DNA from 3 places in the Kitasatospora sp. NPDC057936 genome. Region 1 is predicted to be linked to each of the others. Evidence: predicted binding sites of a transcription regulator. Region 1 holds the regulator's gene; each other region holds the start of a gene.
What was found. Region 1 encodes HrcA, which represses chaperone genes, less so after heat shock. Its sites were predicted from a motif close to TTNGCACTCNGNNNNNCNGAGTGCNAA; they were not measured.

Region 1 (3,274 bases):
AGCTGCTCCAGCCGCTTCTCCAGCGTCGGGTGGGTGGAGAGCAGCTGGGAGGCCGTCTCCTTGGCGCTCAGCGCCGGGGCGAAGTAGAAGGCGTTGTAGGGCTGGGCCTGGCGCAGGTCCTTGGACGGGATCGCGGCGATCTGCCCGGTGACCTTGGTGAGCGCCGACGCGAGCGCGCTGGGCCGGCCGGTGAGCTGGGCGGCGGCGCGGTCGGCGGCGAGCTCGCGGTAGCGCGACAGCAGCCGCGTGAGCAGGAAGCTGATCGCGTAGACGACGATGGACACCAGCGGGATGATCAGCGCCGCGATCGCCGCGTTCTGGTCGTTGTTGTTGCGCCCGCCGCCGATGAACCCGCCGTACATGGCGATCCTGGTCATCGCCCCGGCGAGGACGCCGAGGAACCCGGCGATCGTCATCACGGCGACGTCCCGGTGGGCGACGTGCGAGAGCTCGTGCGCGAGGACGCCCTCCAGCTCCTCGGGCTCCAGCCGGCGCAGCAGGCCGGTGGTGACGCACACGACGGCGTTCTGCGGGTTGCGGCCGGTGGCGAAGGCGTTCGGCATGTCGCTGTCGGCGACCGCCACCCTGGGCTTGGGCATGTCGGCGAGCGCGCAGAGCCGGTCGACGGTGCCGTGCAACTGCGGGTACTGCTCGGGGGACACCGGGCGGGCGCCCATGGCCCGTTCGGTGATCTTGTCGCTGAACCAGAACTGGGCCACGAACAGCCCGCCGGAGATCAGCACGATCAGGGGCCAGGCGCCGCGCAGCAGCACGATCAGCAGGCCGGTGAATCCGACGTACAACAGCCCGATCACGAACATGGTCCCGACCATCCGGCCGGTCAGGCCGCGGTCGGGCGCGAATCGGGTGTGCTGGGCCGAGCTCGACATCGCTTGCTCCTCCGTTCGCCGTCCGCTATCGATGCTGCCACCCGGACGGCCGCGGGGCACCACCCCCGCGCCGGGAACTGCGGGCAGGATCACCCCCGCTGCGCCGTTCCTGCCGTCGGACCCGGGCCGTACACTGGCAGGTAGGGTTCTGGCACTCGTGCGCTCAGAGTGCCAAACCCGGGCCTTCCAGGCCCGCATCAGCTCGATACGTCACAACGGACAACGTGCGAAGACGGAGGTGCGTGCCCCATGGCCGGTGAGGTCCGCCAGCTCGACGACCGCAAGCTCGCCGTGCTGCGCGCGATCGTCCAGGACTACGTGGGCACCGAGGAGCCGGTCGGCTCGAAGGCCCTGGTGGAGCGGCACAACCTCGGGGTCTCCCCGGCCACCGTCCGCAACGACATGGCGGCGCTGGAGGAGGAGGGGTACATCCACCAGCCGCACACCAGCGCCGGGCGCATCCCCACCGACAAGGGGTACCGGCTGTTCGTCGACCGGCTCGCCGAGGTCAAGCCGATGAGCGCGCCCGAGCGGCGCGCGATCCGGCACTTCCTGGAGGGCGCGGTCGACCTGGACGACACCGTCGCACGCACCGTGCGGCTGCTCGCCCAGCTCACCCGGCAGGTCGCCGTCGTGCAGTACCCCTCGCTGAGCCGCTCCACCGTGCGGCACATCGAACTCGTCGCGCTCGCCCCGGCCAAGGTGATGCTGGTCCTGATCACCAACACCGGCCGGGTCGAGCAGCGGATGGTGGACTGCCCGGGCACCGTCGGCGAGACGGCCTTGTCGGACCTGCGGGCCCGGATCAACGCGCGGGCCGTCGGCCAGCGCCTGCCGGACGTCCCGGCGGCGCTGGAGGAGCTGCCCGCGATGTTCGAACAGGTCGACCGGCCGACCGTCACCACGGTCCTGGCGACGCTGTTCGAGGCGCTCGCCGAGCAGAACGAGGAGCGGATCATGCTGGCCGGCACGGCCAACCTGACCCGCTTCGGCCACGACTTCCCGCTCACCATCCAGCCGGTCCTGGAGGCCCTGGAGGAGCAGGTCGTCCTGCTCCGCCTCCTGGGTGAGACCACGGACGCGGCGATGACGGTCCGGATCGGCCGGGAGAACGCCTACGAGGGGCTGAATTCCACCTCGGTGGTGTCCGTCGGCTACGGTTCGGGCGACGAGAGCGTGGCCAAACTGGGTGTGATCGGTCCGACCCGGATGGACTATCCGGGCACAATGGGGGCGGTGCGAGCGGTGGCGCGGTACGTGGGTCAGATCCTGGCCGAGTCGTAGCAATCAGCCACCGCTGGACAGACCAGCGGTGGTGCCCTGTCGCAGCACTACTACAGGCGGAACAAGCGGAGCATTAGGTGGCCACGGACTACTACGCGGTACTCGGCGTCCGACGGGATGCGGGGCAGGACGAGATCAAGAAGGCGTTCCGGCGCCTGGCACGCGAACTGCACCCGGACGTCAACCCGGACCCGAAGACGCAGGAGCGGTTCAAGGAGATCAACGCCGCCTACGAGGTGCTCTCCGACCCGCAGAAGCGGCAGGTCTACGACCTCGGCGGCGACCCGCTCTCGCCGGGCGGCGGCGGTGGCGCGGGCGGCTTCGGCGCCGGCGCGGCCGGTTTCGGCTTCTCCGACATCATGGACGCCTTCTTCGGCGCCGCGGCCGGCCAGCGGGGCCCGCGCTCGCGCACCCGCCGCGGGCAGGACGCCATGATCCGGCTGGAGATCACCCTGGAGGAGGCCGCGTTCGGCACCACCAAGGAGCTCCAGGTCGACACGGCCGTCACCTGCACCACGTGCAGCGGGGAGGGCGCCGCGCCCGGCACCTCCGCGCAGACCTGTGACATGTGTCGCGGCAAGGGCGAGGTCTCCCAGGTCACCCGGTCCTTCCTGGGCCAGGTCATGACCTCCCGCCCCTGCCCGCAGTGCCAGGGCTTCGGCACCGTCGTGCCGACCCCGTGCCCGGAGTGCGCCGGCGACGGCCGGGTCCGCGCCCGCCGCACCCTGACCGTCAAGATCCCGGCCGGTGTCGACAACGGCACCCGGATCCAGCTGGCCGGCGAGGGCGAGGTCGGCCCCGGCGGCGGCCCGGCCGGCGACCTGTACGTCGAGATCGCCGAGACCACGCACACCGTCTTCCAGCGGCGCGGGGACGACCTGCACTGCACCGTCACCATCCCGATGACGGCCGCCTCGCTCGGCACCCAGGTGCCGCTGCAGACCCTGGACGGGCTGGAGGAGGTCGACATCCGGCCCGGCACCCAGTCCGGCCAGTCGATCCCGCTGCACGGCCGCGGCATCACCCACCTGCGCGGGGGCGGCCGGGGCGACCTGATAGTGCACGTCGAGGTGCAGACGCCCACCAAGCTCGACGCCGAG
Region 2 (3,274 bases), on a different contig from region 1:
TGCCCACGGCGATCAGGTCGACGTACTCGTTGGTGGCGGCGTTCAGGCCGTGACCGGCGGGGAGGTTGCGCACCTTCTCCACCACGACGCCGCCCTCGAGGCCAGCGTTGGTCGCGATCTGCTTGATCGGGGCCTCCAGCGCCACGCGGACGATGTTGGCACCGGTGGCCTCGTCGCCCTCGAGCTCCAGCTTGTCGAACGCGACGGCGGCCTGCAGCAGGGCGACGCCACCACCGGCGACGATGCCCTCCTCGACGGCGGCCTTGGCGTTGCGGACGGCGTCCTCGATGCGGTGCTTGCGCTCCTTGAGCTCCACCTCGGTGGCCGCGCCGGCCTTGATGACGGCCACGCCGCCGGCCAGCTTGGCGAGGCGCTCCTGGAGCTTCTCGCGGTCGTAGTCCGAGTCGCTGTTCTCGATCTCGGCGCGGATCTGGTTCACGCGGCCCGCGACCATCTCGCTCTCGCCGGCACCGTCGACGATCGTGGTCTCGTCCTTGGTGATGACGACCTTGCGGGCGCCGCCCAGGAGGTCCAGACCGGCGTTCTCCAGCTTCAGGCCGACCTCCTCGGAGATCACGGTGCCGCCGGTGAGGGTGGCGATGTCCTGGAGCATGGCCTTGCGGCGGTCGCCGAAGCCCGGGGCCTTGACGGCGACGGACTTGAAGACGCCCTTGATCTTGTTGACGATCAGGGTCGAGAGGGCCTCGCCCTCGACGTCCTCGGCGATGATGACGAGCGGCTTGCCGCTCTGCATGACCTTCTCCAGCAGCGGGAGCAGGTCCTTGATGCCGCCGATCTTGGAGTTGGCGATGAGGATGTACGGGTCCTCGAACGTCGCCTCCATCCGCTCCAGGTCGGTGGCGAAGTAGGCGGAGATGTAGCCCTTGTCGAAGCGCATGCCCTCGGTGAGCTCGAGCTCCAGACCGAAGGTGTTGCTCTCCTCGACGGTGATGACGCCTTCCTTGCCGACCTTGTCCATGGCCTCGGCGATGAGCTCGCCGATCTGGGTGTCGGCGGCCGAGATGGAGGCGGTGGAGGCGATCTGCTCCTTGGTCTCCACGTCGGTGGCCTGGGCCAGGAGCTGGTCCGAGACGGCGGCGACGGCCTTCTCGATGCCGCGCTTCAGGGCCATCGGGTTGGCGCCGGCGGCGACGTTGCGCAGACCCTCGCGAACCAGGGCCTGGGCGAGCACGGTGGCGGTGGTGGTGCCGTCACCCGCGACGTCGTCCGTCTTCTTGGCGACCTCCTTGACGAGCTCCGCGCCGATCTTCTCGTACGGGTCCTCGAGCTCGATCTCCTTGGCGATGGAGACACCGTCGTTGGTGATCGTGGGGGCGCCCCACTTCTTCTCCAGCACGACGTTGCGACCCTTGGGGCCGAGCGTGACCTTCACTGCGTCGGCGAGCTGGTTCATGCCACGCTCAAGGCCGCGGCGAGCTTCCTCATCAAAGGCGATGATCTTGGCCATCTGAAGTGGTCCTCCGGGACACGGTCGACTGCTCGGACCAAGGGGTGCCCGCGACGGACGGCCAAGGTGTGCGGGGGTCTATTCCCCTACCGCTCCCAGGGCCTCACCGACCCGGTCCGCTGTCACTCTCAAGCTGTGAGTGCTAACGCCAATGATTAGCACTCCGGGTGGTCGAGTGCAAGCCCAATCGCCAAGCCGGGAGCCGCCGCGGGAACGCCGACGGGCCCGCACGACGCGTGTCGCGCGGGCCCGTCGAGAAGCGAGTGGTCACCAGCCGTGGGCCGCGCCGAGCTCCTGGAGCCGGAAGGGGTCAGACCGCGCGGACCATGTCCGCCTGCGGGCCCTTCTGTCCCTGGGAGATCTCGAACTCGACCCGCTGGCCCTCCTCGAGGGTGCGGTAGCCGTCCATCTGGATCGCGCTGTAGTGGACGAAGACGTCCGCACCACCGTCGACCGCGATGAAGCCGTAGCCCTTCTCCGCGTTGAACCACTTGACGGTGCCCTGAGCCATTCCGAACTCCCCTAGTGCTGTGCTGGCCCTTCACGGTCCCGCAGGTCGCGGGCCCGGGTTGGTTGTGAAGGCCGGCCCGGGGAACCCCCCCTGGGCGCAGCCGTGCACGCCGCGATCAACCGCCCCGAACGGCATCCGTGAGCGGGTGATTGCGTCGACCGCGGCTGAATGTATCCGGATCGACGCCCTCTGCAACAGGGCCCTCCGCGGTGAATTCCGGGTCCGCGTCAAGGGACAGGACGGGCCGAATCGGAAGGAACTCCGCAATTCACGCCGGACATAGCGGACGGATTACACAAATCCCCTGGAGAATTCTGACATCCGCGTGACATGTTTCCCGGACCCGGTCCCCGGGCGGTCTCAACGGACGGACGGCGGAGCGGCGGTTCGCACGGGGAGGGTGAGGGGGACCCTTGTTCCCGGCCGAGCGACACTCTACTCCCACTCGACCGGGAAATATTCCCGCCGAAATGCGAGCGGCCGCCCCCGCGCACGGAATGCGGAATTCCGTGCGCGCGGGCGGCCGGTCGGAGCGGGGCGCGGCTCAGCAGCCGCCGGCCACCGCCGGAATGATCGAGACGCTGGCACCGTCCTTGATCTCGGTCGCCAGTCCCTCGGCGAATCGCACGTCGTCGTCGTTCACGTACACGTTCACGAAACGGCGCAGCTTGCCGGTGTCGTCCAGGATGCGCGCGGAGATGCCCGCGTGGTTCTTCTCCAGGTCGGCGATGACGTCGCCCAGGGTCCCGCCGTCGGCGGTGACCTCGGCGGACCCGCCGGTGTAGGTGCGCAGGATGGTGGGGATGCGGACGGTGGCGCTCATGGGTGGCTCTCCTCGTGGGGGAATCAGGCGGACGCGAGGCCGGCGGTGCGGAAGGACTCCAGCGTCGGGCGGATGACCGCGGTCATCCCGGCATCGGCGACGGCGTCCAGGGTCTTGAGGCCGTCACCGGTGTTGATCGCGACGGTCTCCTTGGCCGGATCCAGCTGCCCGGTCTCGACCAGCTTCTTGAGCACGCCGACGGTCACGCCGCCCGCGGTCTCGGCGAAGATGCCCTCGGTGCGGGCCAGCAGCCGGATGGCGGCCACCACCTCGGCGTCGGTGACGTCCTCGACCGCTCCGCCGGTGCGCCGCGCGATGTCCAGCACGTACGGGCCGTCCGCCGGGTTGCCGATCGCCAGCGACTTGGCGATGGTGTCCGGCTTCACCGGCTTGATCACGTCCCGGCCGGCCTTGAACGCCGCGGAGACCGGCGAGCAGCCCTCGGCCTGGGCGCCGAAGATCCGGTACGGCC
Region 3 (3,274 bases), on a different contig from region 1:
GAAGTTCGTCGAGATGCTGACCGACCTCAAGGTGCCGATCACGATGTTCCTGACCAAGGACATCGTCAAGAACGACTACGGCTACTTCAAGCCACTCCAGGCGCTCGGCAACCACATCCAGAACCACACCGTCACCCACCCGGTGATGAGCAAGCTCACGCCGGACAAGCAGAAGTCCGAGATCTGCGACGACCAGAGCGCGCTCACCCAGCAGTACGGCACCGCGCCGCTGCTGTTCCGCCCGCCGTTCGGGGACGGCGCCAACACGCCGACGCTCAACACCTCGGTGCAGGAGTGCGGTCCGCGGGCGGTCGTGCTGTGGCGCGAGTCGATGCAGATCCACGACATGCAGTACCAGGCGGCGGACAAGAAGCTGAAGCCCGGCGACATCATCCTGGCCCACTTCCGCGGGCCGAAGGAGCTCAAGGGCGCCACGATGACCCAGATGTTCGGCGAGCTGCTGGCCCGGATCCAGGAGCAGGGCTTCTCGGTGGCCCGGCTGGACGACTACATCCAGCCGCCGGCGTAGCCGTCCGGTCCGTCCGTCCGGTCAGCCGCTCCGTCCGTCAGGCGCGGCCGATCAGACCGGCTGACCGAGCATCATCAGCGGGCCGTTGTCGGTGCGGCTGAGGATCACCGTGACGGAGTTCGGCCCGGAGGGCTTGAGCTGGCGGCGCAGCTCCTCCGGGGTGATCGCCATCCCGCGCTTCTTGATCACCACCGTGCCGACCCCACGCTCGCGCAGCAGGGCCTTCAGCTTCTTGATGTGGAAGGGCAGCACGTCGGTCAGCTCGAAGGCGTGCGCGTACGGCGTCGGGACCAGCTCGTCCGAGGTCAGGTAGGCGATCTTCGGGTCGATCAGCCGTCCGCCCACCTGCTCGGCCACCTCGGCCACCAGGTGGGCGCGGATCACGGCGCCGTCCGGCTCGTACAGGTACCGGCCGACCGGCCCGGCCGCCGGGTCGGGCAGATCGCCGCCGGTGAGGCTCGCGGCGTGCGGCAGGAGCGTCGCGCGGTGCGGGTGGGCGGCCTTGGTGCCGAACCAGAGCACCGCCTCCTTCACGTCCCCGTGGTCGGAGACCCACTCGGCCTCGGCGTCCTCGGGGACGGCCTCGTGCGGGATGCCCGGCGCGACCTTCAGCGCGCCGATCGGGGTCCGGCGGCCGGCCTCGACGGCCCACGAGAGCGGCGGGGCGTACGCCTCCGGGTCGAACACCCGGCCGCGCGCCGTCCGTCGCGCCGGGTCGGTGAACACCGCGTCGTAGCCGGTGACGTCCACGTCGGCGACGTCCGCGCAGCGCACCTCGACCAGGTCGGCGAGGCCCAGCGCGGCGGCATTGGCGGCGGTGGCCGCGCAGGCGGCCGGGTCCCGGTCGACGGCCAGCACCTCGATCCCGGCCCGGGCCAGCGCCAGGACGTCCCCGCCGATCCCGCAGCACAGGTCGGCCAGCCGCCGCACCCCGAGCCCGGCGAAGCGCTGCGCGCGCCACTCGGCGACGCTGCGCCGGGTGGACTGCTCGACGCCGTTGGGCGTGAAGTACATCAGGTCGGCGTCCGCCCCGAACTTCGCGCGGGCGCGCTGGCGCAGCCGCGCCTGCCCGAACGCCGCCGACACCAGGTCGGCCGGGTGCTCGCGCCGCAGCCGGGTGGCCAGCGCGAGCTCCTCCTCGGGCGTGAACTCGCGCAACGCGGCGAGCAGGTCCTGTCCCTCGGGGGTCAGCAGCGGCTGGAGGTTCTCGGTGTCCACGGGGCCATTCTCGCCGGTCGGGCGGTGTGGTGGCCGGTCCCGGGCGGTCGTGCAGGGCCGCGCGGGACGGCGGCCGCGCGTCCGCGGGCCGGGACGGCGGGGCGCGTCGTTGGCACTCTGGTTGACTGAGTGCTAACACGGGCCTATGGTCGTCCTTGGCACTCTCCACCTGGGGAGTGCTAACGCGAAGACGCGTGCCTGACCCCCGCGACGGCAGGTGCGCAGGTTCGCCCCTTACCCGTTAGAAAACCCCGTAATCTCCGAAGGGGAGCTCGGACGTGACCACCAGCAGCAAGGTTGCCATCAAGCCGCTCGAGGACCGCATCGTGGTCCAGCCGCTCGACGCCGAGACCACCACGGCCTCCGGCCTGGTTATCCCGGACACCGCCAAGGAGAAGCCCCAGGAGGGTGTCGTCCTGGCCGTCGGCCCGGGCCGCTTCGAGGACGGCCAGCGTCTGCCGCTCGACGTCGCCGTCGGTGACATCGTCCTGTACTCGAAGTACGGCGGCACCGAGGTGAAGTACCAGGGCGAGGAGTACCTCGTCCTCTCCGCCCGCGACGTTCTCGCCATCATCGAGAAGTAAGTCGTTCCGACCCGCCCCGGATCCGTGTCCCAAGTGACAGGGGCCCGGGGCGTGGTTGTTGGTTCACGTAGTTCGGCGGCCGGTGGGCCGGCCGCAGCCCCGAGGGAATAGGGAACATGGCGAAGATCCTGCAGTTCGACGAGGACGCCCGCCGCTCGCTGGAGCGCGGTGTCAACAAGCTGGCCGACACCGTCAAGGTGACCATCGGCCCCAAGGGCCGCAACGTCGTCATCGACAAGAAGTTCGGCGCCCCGACCATCACCAACGACGGTGTCACCATCGCCCGTGAGGTCGAGCTGGACGACCCGTACGAGAACCTTGGCGCTCAGCTCGTCAAGGAGGTCGCCACCAAGACCAACGACGTCGCGGGCGACGGCACCACCACCGCCACCGTGCTGGCCCAGGCCCTGGTCAACGAGGGTCTGCGCAACGTCGCCGCCGGTGCCGGCCCGGCCGCCCTGAAGAAGGGCATCGACAAGGCCGTCGCCGCCGTCTCCGAGCACCTGCTCTCGGTGGCCCGCGAGATCGAGGGCAAGGACGACGTCGCCGCCGTCGCGTCCCTCTCCGCCCAGGACACCCAGGTCGGCGAGCTGATCGCCGAGGCGATCGACAAGGTCGGCAAGGACGGTGTCATCACCGTCGAGGAGTCGAACACCTTCGGCGTCGAGCTCGAGTTCACCGAGGGCATGCAGTTCGACAAGGGCTACCTGTCGCCGTACTTCGTCACCGACGCGGAGCGGCAGGAGGCGGTCCTGGAGGACCCGTACATCCTGATCCACCAGGGCAAGATCTCCTCGATCCAGGAGCTCCTGCCGCTGCTGGAGAAGATCCTGCAGGGCGGTGCCTCGAAGCCGCTGCTGATCATCGCCGAGGACGTCGACGGCGAGGCGCTGTCGACCCTGGTGCTGAACAAGATCCGCGGCATCTTCAACGCCGTCGCCGT

Region 2: the regulator HrcA is predicted to act here: its motif matches at 1,624-1,650, upstream of groL (chaperonin GroEL).
Region 3: the regulator HrcA is predicted to act here: its motif matches at 1,857-1,883, upstream of groES (co-chaperone GroES).

What each region holds. Positions count from the first base shown of each region.
Region 1 covers NZ_JBHVPD010000003.1:9,586-12,859, forward strand. The annotation lists gene htpX (zinc metalloprotease HtpX) at 1-890, opposite strand, end outside; gene hrcA (heat-inducible transcriptional repressor HrcA) at 1,140-2,174, shown strand; gene dnaJ (molecular chaperone DnaJ) at 2,252-3,274, shown strand, end outside.
Region 2 covers NZ_JBHVPD010000025.1:81,634-84,907, reverse strand. The annotation lists gene groL (chaperonin GroEL) at 1-1,468, opposite strand, end outside; gene ACFVU9_RS16205 (cold-shock protein) at 1,779-1,979, opposite strand; gene ACFVU9_RS16200 (ubiquitin-like small modifier protein 1) at 2,524-2,802, opposite strand; gene thrC (threonine synthase) at 2,826-3,274, opposite strand, start outside.
Region 3 covers NZ_JBHVPD010000018.1:97,192-100,465, forward strand. The annotation lists gene ACFVU9_RS12825 (polysaccharide deacetylase family protein) at 1-529, shown strand, start outside; gene ACFVU9_RS12830 (methyltransferase domain-containing protein) at 581-1,747, opposite strand; gene groES (co-chaperone GroES) at 2,026-2,331, shown strand; gene groL (chaperonin GroEL) at 2,448-3,274, shown strand, end outside.